DNA from 2 places in the Streptomyces sp. NPDC001717 genome. Region 1 is predicted to be linked to the other one. Evidence: riboswitches for the same ligand, from Rfam matches in the RefSeq annotation. Region 1 holds a riboswitch; the other holds the start of a gene.

Region 1 (4,820 bases):
TCGCGTCACGGCGCCGGATGTAGTCCTCGTGCGCGGCCCGGTAGGCGGCGGCCAGTTCCGGGTCCTCGGCGAGCCGGGCCTGCATCTCCTTCATCACGCCGTTGGCCTCCAGCGTGCCGATGGCGCCGGCGGCGCGGGGGCACGTCAGGTAGTACAGCGTCGGGAAGGGGGTGCCGTCGGGGAGCCGCGGGGCGGTCTCCACCACGTCCGGCTGGCCGCACGGGCAGCGGTGCGCGATGGCGCGCAGCCCGCGCGGCGGGCGGCCGAGCTGCTGCTGGAAGGCGTCGACGTCGGCGTCGGTCGGCTCGGTCCGGTCGGTCTGGGGCGGGGGCGTCTGCATGCCTGGAGGAAGTCTCTTCGTTCTCGTGGATGGGTGCGGTGCTCAGTCGCCCGGGCGGTCGGCCTTGTCGACGCCGTCCCAGACGTTGGAGTACCAGGGCCGGACGGTACCGGCCTTGCCGGTGCGGTGTCGCTCGGGGCCTTGCGCCCCGGGGTCGGTCATGATGTAGCCGATCTCCCCCGGGCGCAGGAAGTGCAGGTGCTTGCGCGCCTGCTGCTCGGCGTACGCGTCGTCCTGCCAGCGGGCCTTCTCGTCGCGGAGCCGCTCCAGGCGGTTCCGCGCCGCGGCGGCCGCCTTCTGCTGCTCCGCGATCTCCGAGCGCTGGGAGACGTACTGGCGCATCGGATACGCGAGGGCGACGACCAGCGTACAGAGGACGAGCACCAGGAGGGCCGCGCGTCCGGTGAGCCGGCTGCGGCGGACCTGACGGCGCGACTGGGAGCGGTAGACGTGGGCCGCGGTCCGCTCGCCGAGCTGCTTGAGCCTGGTCGCGGTGGAGAAGGTGGAGAACCGATCCCGGTTCCCGGCCATTGATCCGCCTCCCCTGTGTACACGTACCAACCAATACGTCCCCGCACACGGTACGGGACCGAGTGCGGGGACGTACGGAGGCTAGACCCGGAGGTCCGGATCAGCCCTTGAAGCGGGGGAACGCGCTGCGGCCCGCGTACACCGCGGCGTCGTCGAGGATCTCCTCGATGCGCAGCAGCTGGTTGTACTTGGCGACGCGGTCCGAGCGGGCCGGGGCGCCGGTCTTGATCTGACCGCAGTTCACGGCGACGGCGAGGTCGGCGATGGTGACGTCCTCGGTCTCACCGGAGCGGTGCGACATCATGCACTTGAAGCCGTTGCGCTGGGCCATCTCGACGGCGTCGAGGGTCTCGGTCAGCGAACCGATCTGGTTCACCTTCACGAGCAGGGCGTTCGCGGAGCCCTCCTCGATACCGCGGGCCAGGCGCTCCGGGTTGGTGACGAAGAGGTCGTCGCCGACGATCTGCACGTTGGAGCCGATGCGCTCGGTGACGGTCTTCCAGCCGGCCCAGTCGTCCTCGAACAGCGGGTCCTCGATGGAGACGAGCGGGTACGCCGCGACGAGCTCCTCGTAGTACTCCGTCATCTCGGCGGCCGAGCGGGACTGGCCCTCGAACTCGTACTTGCCGTCCTTGTAGAACTCGGACGCGGCGACGTCGAGCGCGAGCGCGATGTCCTTGCCGGGGGTGTAGCCCGCCTGCTTGATGGCCTCGACGATGAGGTCGAGCGCGGCGCGGTTGGACTCCAGGTTCGGGGCGAAGCCGCCCTCGTCACCGAGACCGGTGGACAGGCCCTTGGTGTGCAGGACCTTCTTGAGGGTGTGGTAGACCTCGGCACCCCAGCGAAGGGCCTCGGAGAAGGACTCCGCGCCGATCGGGGCGATCATGAACTCCTGGATGTCGACGTTGGAGTCGGCGTGCGACCCACCGTTGAGGATGTTCATCATCGGAACGGGCAGCAGGTGCGCGTTCGGACCGCCGAGGTAGCGGAAGAGCGGAAGGTCGGAGGCCTCGGACGCGGCGTGCGCCACGGCGAGGGAGACGCCGAGGATGGCGTTGGCGCCGAGGGAGCCCTTGTTCTCGGTGGCGTCCAGGTCGATCATCGCCTGGTCGATCAGGCGCTGCTCGGTGGCGTCGTAGCCGACGAGCTCGGGGCCGAGCTGCTCGATGACGGCGAGGACGGCCTTCTCGACGCCCTTGCCGAGGTAGCGGTTGGGGTCACCGTCACGGAGCTCTACGGCTTCGAACGCTCCGGTGGAGGCACCGGACGGAACTGCAGCACGGCCGGTGCTGCCATCGTCGAGGCCCACCTCGACCTCGACCGTGGGGTTGCCTCGGGAGTCCAGGATTTCCCGGGCTACGACGACGTCGATGGACGGCACGAGCATCTCCTTCTGGGATGTGACGCTGGGTGTGCGGCGGCATGTCAGGCCGTGGGACGGCCTTGCCGCTTAGAGCCTAACCGGATCCGGGCACTCGGCCCGCCGACCGCCCGGGTCCTGGGACGAAAAAGGGCCCGAATACCCCCGTTCCAGGACATACGTCTCTGAAGGAAGGGGTCTTGGCCGCGCACACAGCACCGCCCGGCGCGTGGAGGGGAAGGCGCGCCGGGCGGTGTGGCTGTTACGTGTGGTGAAGACGCCTGCGGCTATTGCCGCATTGTTCAGCTGAGCTTCAGCTTCTGACCCGGGAAGATCAGGTCGGCGTCGGACACGGTGTCCTTGTTCAGCTCGAAGAGCTTCTCCCAGCCGCCCTTGACGCCGTTGGCATCGGCGATGGCACCCAGGGTGTCGCCGGCCTTGACCTCGTACGAGCCGTTGCCCGTCTTCGGGGCCTCGGTGCGCTCGGAGCGGGTGGTCGGGGCCGGGGTCTCGGAGCGCTTGGTCTCCGTCTTCTTCGGCTCGACCTTCTTGGTCTCGGTCTTCTTCGGCTGGGTCTTCTTGGTCTCGACCTTCGGGGTCTCGGTCGAGCCGCCGGTGTAGGACGAGTTCGACAGGCCCACGCCGCAGGACGGCCAGGCGCCCTTGCCCTGGCCCTTGAGGACCTTCTCGGCGATGGCTATCTGCTGGGACTTCGAGGCCTGGTTGGCCTGCGGGGCGTACGACTTGCCGCCGTACGCGGCCCAGGTGGAGGAAGAGAACTGCAGGCCGCCGTAGTAGCCGTTGCCCGTGTTGATGGACCAGTTTCCGCCGGACTCGCACTGGGCGACGCGGTCCCACTCGCTCGCGGTGGCGGCGCTCGCGGTGCCCGCGGCCATCAGGGGCGCGGCGACGACGGCACCGGCGACACCGGCCAGCGTGGCGATGCGGACGGCCTTGGTGGCGCGACGGTGCTTGCCCTTGCCGGAAAGCAGCATGACGTTCTCCTCACCGACGCCTACGAGGTGAGCTGTCGGGTTCGGGCGAGTGAGTTGCCCGGCCGTGCGACCTTGCGCACGTCTTGACCCCTAGCCGGTTGTGACCGTCTCTCAACGGCCGCGCCCGGCACCTACCTTGGTTCCCCCGCTCCTGCCTTCGGCGCTTGACGCGACGACTGTTCCCCCCGTCCGCCGGCAGGATTCGGCGATGCGGTCGAAGGAGCCCGCGGTGGCGGGCGATTCAGAAGGTAGGCAGGTCTCTCCCCGATGTTCAACGCGCGACATCGGGGAGAAACGGCCCCTACTTGCGCCCTTCTCGGGGGTGTTTGCGCAGGTGAGGACGGGGTTTGCGCAAGCCCCGAGGCGGGACACGCCAGTTGACCGGAAGAGACACATGTCTCACTTACAGAAAACAGACAATCAACTCGTACCGGTCGACCGAAGTGCCCTTACTGTCCGGATAGATCCAGGTTCTGTCCCGGCTTGATCAAGTTGGCGTCCCCGCCGATGACCTGCTCATTGGCCTTGTAAAGGGCGCCCCAGCCGCCCTTGACGCCCTTGGCATCCGCGATGGCCGTCAGACTGTCGCCCGACTTCACGGTGTACGTGGGCTCCGACGCGGCATCAGACGCCCCGGGAGTCTCGGTGGCGGGCGCGCCGCGGTGCTTGCCCGTGCCGTCGGCGGGCGTGACGGGCGGTGCGGTCGAGGCGTCAGGCGCCGTGGGGATGCCCGGGTTGGCCGGGTCGGCCGGGTTCACCGGGGGCAGGCTCGGGTCGGCCGGCGTGGTCGTGGGAGGCGCCGTCGGGGAGCCCGGGTCGGCAGGCTTGCCCGAGTTGCCCTGACCGCCCTTGTTGTCCTGGTTGCCCTGGTCGCCCGGGTTGTTCGGGTTGCCCGGAGTCTTCGGCTCGTCAATCGGGAGGTCGGCCGGGGGCATGACGGGCAGTCCGAGGTTCGGTCCGAGCGGGCCGTCGGCGATCCCCGGGGTCGGGGCCCCGAAGTCGGTGGACGGCGGCACGGCTCCGGAGGGCGGCACGACGTCGTCCGGGCGCGAGGGCGTGGGCTTGACGCTGCCGTGGCTGCCGGGCTGTCCGGGGTCGACCACCGCGGCGGGGCCCTGCGCGTCCAGCCCGGCGGGCGCGGCGCACATCGGCCACGCCTGCGGGCCCTTCGCCGCGAGCACCCGCTCGGCGATGGCGATCTGCTGGGAACGGCTGGCGAGGTCGGCCCGCTCGGCGAACTCGAGCCCACCGGCCTCCCGCCACTCCTCCTGGGTGAACTGGAGCCCGCCGTAGGCACCGCTGCCGAAGTTGGCGCTCCAGCTGCCGCCGCTCTCGCATTCGGCGACCTTGTCCCACGTGGAGGTGTCGGCCGCGCTCGCGCCGGTGGCGGCGAGCAGCGGCAGGGCCAGCGCGGAGCCGGTGACTCCGGCAGTGACGACTATCGCGGGCACCTGACGGGGGCGTCTGTGGCGGCCGTTCCCGGAACGCATGAGGCTGCACCTTTCGCATAACGGCTGGGTAACGGCAGAACCTAGCCTCACTCGAACGCATGTCACAAGTTCGCTCGGGAACTGACGTCAGGTCAGGCGCCCCT
Region 2 (4,820 bases), on a different contig from region 1:
ACGGCGGGTCGGGTCTCATGTGGGACTTCGGCAGGACCCTGGTCAAGCAGGCGGTCGGCAACCGCTGACCGCGGGACGGGGGACCGTCGGGGAGGGGGCGGACGAGGAGGGGAGCGCGCCCGGCGCGCTCCCCTCCTCGTCCGCATGTCAGTCGAGCAACCGCTCGCGCAGCCGGCTCCGGGTCTCGGGCGCGAGTCCGAGCCCCTGCTCCAGGTAGCGGTCCACGCCGCCCCAGGTCTCCTCGATGGTGTCGAAGGCCCCGAGCAGGTATTCGGCGCGGGCGTCGAAGAGCGGGGCGAGCAGCTCCATCACCTCGGGGGAGCGTGCCTCGGGGGAGTCGTCGCTCCGGCGGACCCGGTAGCGACGGTGCGGGGCGTTCGACTCCAGGTAGTCCGCGACGATCGCCTCGCGCTCGACGCCCAGCGCGAGCAGGGTGACGGCGATCGACAGACCGGCCCGGTCCTTGCCGGCGGCACAGTGCATGAGCGCCGGGACGCTGTCCTCGGCGAGCGCGTGCAGGACCCGGCCGTGCTCCGGCGTACGGCTCTTGATCATCACCCGGTACGAGTTCGCCATCCGGGCCGCCGCCTTGCCGTCGCCCAGGATCGAGCGGAGCTGTGCGAGATCGCCGTCGCGGACCATCTTCCAGAACTCCCGGCCGTCGGCCGGATCCGAGAGGGGGATGTTGACGTTCCGCACGCCGGGCAGTTCCACGTCAGGGCCCTCCAGCGCGTGGTCGGCGCCGTTGCGGAAGTCGAAGACGGTGTGGAGGCCGAGCGAACCGAGGAACTCCGTATCGGTTTCAGTGGCATGCGCCAGATGTCCGCTTCGGAACAGTCGTCCTGTCTTGACCCTTCGTCCATCAGAAGTCGGCAATCCGCCCACATCGCGGAAATTGCGCACTCCGGACAGTTCCGGCTCCTGTATCTGCTGGGTCAAGGGAACTCCTCCGCTTCGTGGTGCTGCTCGTGGGTGCTCTGTCCGAATTACACTACTTGGCGACAACTTGCCATAAGTGGAGGCGAGATCGGGCGCGTCCCCGTGAGCCAGATCATACGGTGACCGTGAGTGCCTGATCACGAAAGCCGAATGCCCGCGTCGGAGGGGTTGTTGACGGGCGGGAATGGACGGAGGGTGACCGGCATTCCCCCGGTTTCCCGTTCCTGTGATTCCGTCAGGAAATTCGCGGCTTGTTCGGCGCGTCCTTTTGGGATTACGTTCGCGACCGATCCGGGTGGATCGCCGAATCCTGCCGCCGCCCGGAAACCGCACCCGACCATTCACGCGCGGCAGGAGCGGGGGAACCAGGTAAGCCGCTGTCCCGGAACTCCACCCGGGACGGCTAGGGGTGAAGCCGTACATGTTCCGTTCATGTACTGCCGGACATCTCCAGTCCGAACCCGACAGCTCACCTCGCAGGCGCCGGAGAGGAATTCGCCATGCCTGCAAAGGGTAAGCACCGCCGCCCCAAGTCCCTTTCGATACCGCGCGGCTTCGCCGTCGCCGGCACCGGTGGTGCGGCCCTCGCGCTGCCCCTGATGGGTGCGGCCGGTGCCCACGCGGCCGGCGCCCCGGCCGCCGCGACGACGGCCCGGACCGCCGTTGCCCCCGTCGCGGCCCCGCAGGTCTCCGCCCCGCTCCGGGCCGAGGCCGGCGCGCCGACCGTCTACACGGTCGTGCCGGGCGACTACCTCTCCAAGATCGCCGCCGAGCGCAACCTGGACGGCGGCTGGCAGCGGCTGTACGCCGACAACCGCGAGGCGGTCGGGACCAACCCCGATCTGATCCGTCCCGGTCTGAAGCTGAACCTCGGCGGTGCGGGCGAGGCGGCGGCTCCGGCGGGACCGGCTCCGGAAACCGCACCGAAGACCGCGCCCCGGACCGGGCACGAGGCGGCTCCGAAGGCCGCTGCGCAGACCGGTCCGCAGGCGGCCGAGCAGGCCGCTCCGGCGCAGCGGGAGACCGCGGCCGAGGCCCCGCCGGCCAAGACGTCGGCCTCCGGATTCGTGGCCCCGCTCGCCAGTACCGGGATCTCCACCCAGTACAAGGTCGCGGGCAGCATGTGGTCCTCCGGCTACCACACCGGTGTCGACTTCATCGCGAGCTCCGGCACCACCGTCCGGGCCGTCGGCGCGGGCACCGTCGTCTCCGCCGGCTGGGGCGGCGCGTACGGCAACGAGGTCGTCATCCGCCACGCGGACGGCAACTACTCGCAGTACGGCCACCTCTCCTCGCTGGCCGTCTCGGTCGGCCAGAGCGTCACCGCCGGCCAGACCATCGGCCTGTCCGGTTCCACCGGCAACTCGACCGGCCCGCACCTGCACTTCGAGATCCGCACGGGCCCGTCCTACGGCTCCGACATCGACCCGCTGGGCTACCTCCGCGCGAAGGGCGTCAGCATCTGACGGCAGCCGCCGCCGGAGCACGAGCACGCGTGAGGCCGGGACCCGAGGGGGGTCCCGGCCTCACGTGTACGTATTCCTTACCTCCCGGGTGGTAAAGATCACGGCCCGTCAACCCCTCATTACGTTGGCGTAGGTTGGTTACGAGAGTGAAGGATGTCGTCTCGTGGCAGCGACGACGACGAAACTCAAGACCATCGGCTCGTACGCGGCGATCGGGGACAGCTTCACCGAGGGCGTGGGGGACCCGGGACCCGGGGACACTTATCTCGGCTGGGCGGACCGGCTCGCCGTGCTCCTGGCCGACCAGCATCCGGAGGGCGAATTCCGGTACGCGAACCTGGCCGTGCGCGGCAAACTGCTCGACCAGATCGTGGCCGACCAGGTTCCGCGGGCCAAGGCGCTCGCGCCGGACCTCGTGACCTTCTGCGCGGGCGGCAACGACATCATCCGCCCCGGCACCGACCCCGACGACGTGGCGGCGCGCTTCGAGGCGGCCGTCGCCGACCTCACCGGAGCCGTCGGCCGGGTCGTGATCACCACCGGCTTCGACACCCGGGGCGTTCCGGTCCTCAAGCACCTCCGGGGCAAGGTGGCGACGTACAGCGTCCACGTCCGCGCCATCGCCGACCGCTACGACTGCCCGGTGCTCGACCTCTGGTCCCTGAAGTCCGTACAGGACCGCAGGGCATGGGACACCGACCGACTGCACCTGTCGCCCGAGGGGCACACCCGGGTCGCACTGCGCGCCGCGCAGGTGCTCGGACTGGACGTGCCGGCCGACCCCGACCAGCCGTGGCCGCCGGAGCGCCCGCGCGGCTCGGTCGACGTGACGCGGGACAACATCCACTGGGCGCGCGAGCACCTGGTGCCCTGGATCGGCCGCCGGCTGCGCGGCGAGTCCTCCGGGGACCACGTCGAGGCGAAGCGGCCGGACCTGCTGCCGCTGTAGACGGGGGGAGGGGCAAGCGGGGAAGGAAGGCGGGGAAGGGGGGAAGCGGGGGACGACACGCGCGGGGAACGCGGAATCCTTCGGGGCCGGTGTGCGTTGGGATGCTCGTAGACCGACGGACATCCCCACCGCGCCGTCATCCGACCGCACCGTCCCTGGAGGCGCCTTGACCGGCTCTCGTCCCCTGCGTCCCCGGCTGCGCGCCCTGCGGCCCGAAGCCTTCGGCGCGGACCCCACGGGGGCCCGGCTGGACCGGATCCGCCGTTCGCCGAACTTCGCCGACGGCGTCTTCCAGAACCCGGTCGGCGCCCGGAACAGGCCCTCGGGGTCGATGGCGGAGTTCGCGAAGATCTACTTCCACCGCGAGCAGCGGATCCGGCGGGCTCCCGCCGGCCCGATCCCGGTCTACCCGACCACCCTCGCCGAACTGGCGAAACCGCCGGTCAGCGGATTGCGCCTGACCTGGATGGGCCACTCCAGCGTGCTCGCCGAGATCGACGGCCGCCGGGTCCTCTTCGACCCCGTGTGGGGTCAGAGGTGCTCCCCGTTCCCCTTCGCCGGTCCCAAGCGACTGCACCCCGCACCGGTCCCCCTGGCCTCGCTGGGCACCGTCGACGTCGTGGTCATCTCCCACGACCACTACGACCACCTGGACCTGCCGACGATCAAGGCGCTGGCCGGTACGGACACGGTCTTCGCCGTCCCGCTCGGCGTCGGCGCCCACCTGGAGCACTGGGGCGTCCCGGCCGACCGGCTGCGCGAGCTGGACTGGAACGAGAGCACCAAGATCGCGGGCCTCACGCTCACCGCGACCCCCGCCCGGCACTTCTGCGGCCGCGGCCTGCGCAACCAGCAGCACACCCTGTGGGCCTCCTGGGTCGTCGCGGGCGACGAGCACCGGATCTACCACAGCGGCGACACCGGCTACTTCCCCGGCTTCCGGGAGATCGGCGCCGAGCACGGCCCCTTCGACGCCACGATGATCCAGATCGGCGCGTACTCGGAGTACTGGCCCGACATCCACATGACGCCCGAGGAGGGCGTGCGCGCCCACCTCGACCTGCAGGGCGGTGCTCCGCACGGCGTGTTCCTGCCGATCCACTGGGGCACCTTCAACCTGGCCCTGCACCCGTGGGCCGAGCCCGGCGAGTGGACGGTCGACGCCGCCGAGGGCGCCGGGCAGGCCGTGGCGACCCCGAGGCCCGGCGAGCCCTTCGAGCCCGGGGGCACCCTTCCCGTCGACGCCTGGTGGCGACCGGTGGCCGAGTCCATCGCGCACCCCTGGCGGGGGAAGAGCGAGCTGCCGGCCGCGGCTCCCGAAGCCGCTCCCCGGGGTGATCTGGACCTCGCCGGCGAGCGCTGACAGCGCCACGCGCCCGCGCGGAACGCGCGGAACGGGCCCGGGAATGCGCAACCGGCCCCGTCGAGCCGCCGTCCTGCGGCACGATGGGGCCGGCAGCGGCCCG

What was found. A riboswitch is a leader RNA that binds a small molecule or an ion and turns the genes downstream of it on or off. The one in region 1 is predicted to bind cyclic di-AMP.
Region 2: it holds a riboswitch for cyclic di-AMP, as region 1 does, so the genes downstream of both, ACFYZL_RS08650 (peptidoglycan DD-metalloendopeptidase family protein) here and ACFYZL_RS24455 (transglycosylase family protein) in region 1, are expected to answer to the same signal.

The regions. Positions count from the first base shown of each region.
Region 1 covers NZ_JBIAUK010000016.1:80,834-85,653, reverse strand. Annotated here, with positions in the region: gene ACFYZL_RS24470 (DUF501 domain-containing protein) at 1-340, opposite strand, end outside; gene ACFYZL_RS24465 (septum formation initiator family protein) at 383-871, opposite strand; gene eno (phosphopyruvate hydratase) at 972-2,258, opposite strand; gene ACFYZL_RS24455 (transglycosylase family protein) at 2,534-3,226, opposite strand; cyclic di-AMP (ydaO/yuaA leader) riboswitch at 3,229-3,399, opposite strand; gene ACFYZL_RS24450 (transglycosylase family protein) at 3,676-4,716, opposite strand; gene ACFYZL_RS24445 (cytochrome P450) at 4,820-4,820, opposite strand, start outside.
Region 2 covers NZ_JBIAUK010000003.1:289,694-294,513, forward strand. Annotated here, with positions in the region: gene ACFYZL_RS08640 (aspartate aminotransferase family protein) at 1-68, shown strand, start outside; gene ACFYZL_RS08645 (tyrosine-protein phosphatase) at 148-939, opposite strand; cyclic di-AMP (ydaO/yuaA leader) riboswitch at 1,231-1,435, shown strand; gene ACFYZL_RS08650 (peptidoglycan DD-metalloendopeptidase family protein) at 1,440-2,405, shown strand; gene ACFYZL_RS08655 (SGNH/GDSL hydrolase family protein) at 2,569-3,354, shown strand; gene ACFYZL_RS08660 (MBL fold metallo-hydrolase) at 3,521-4,717, shown strand.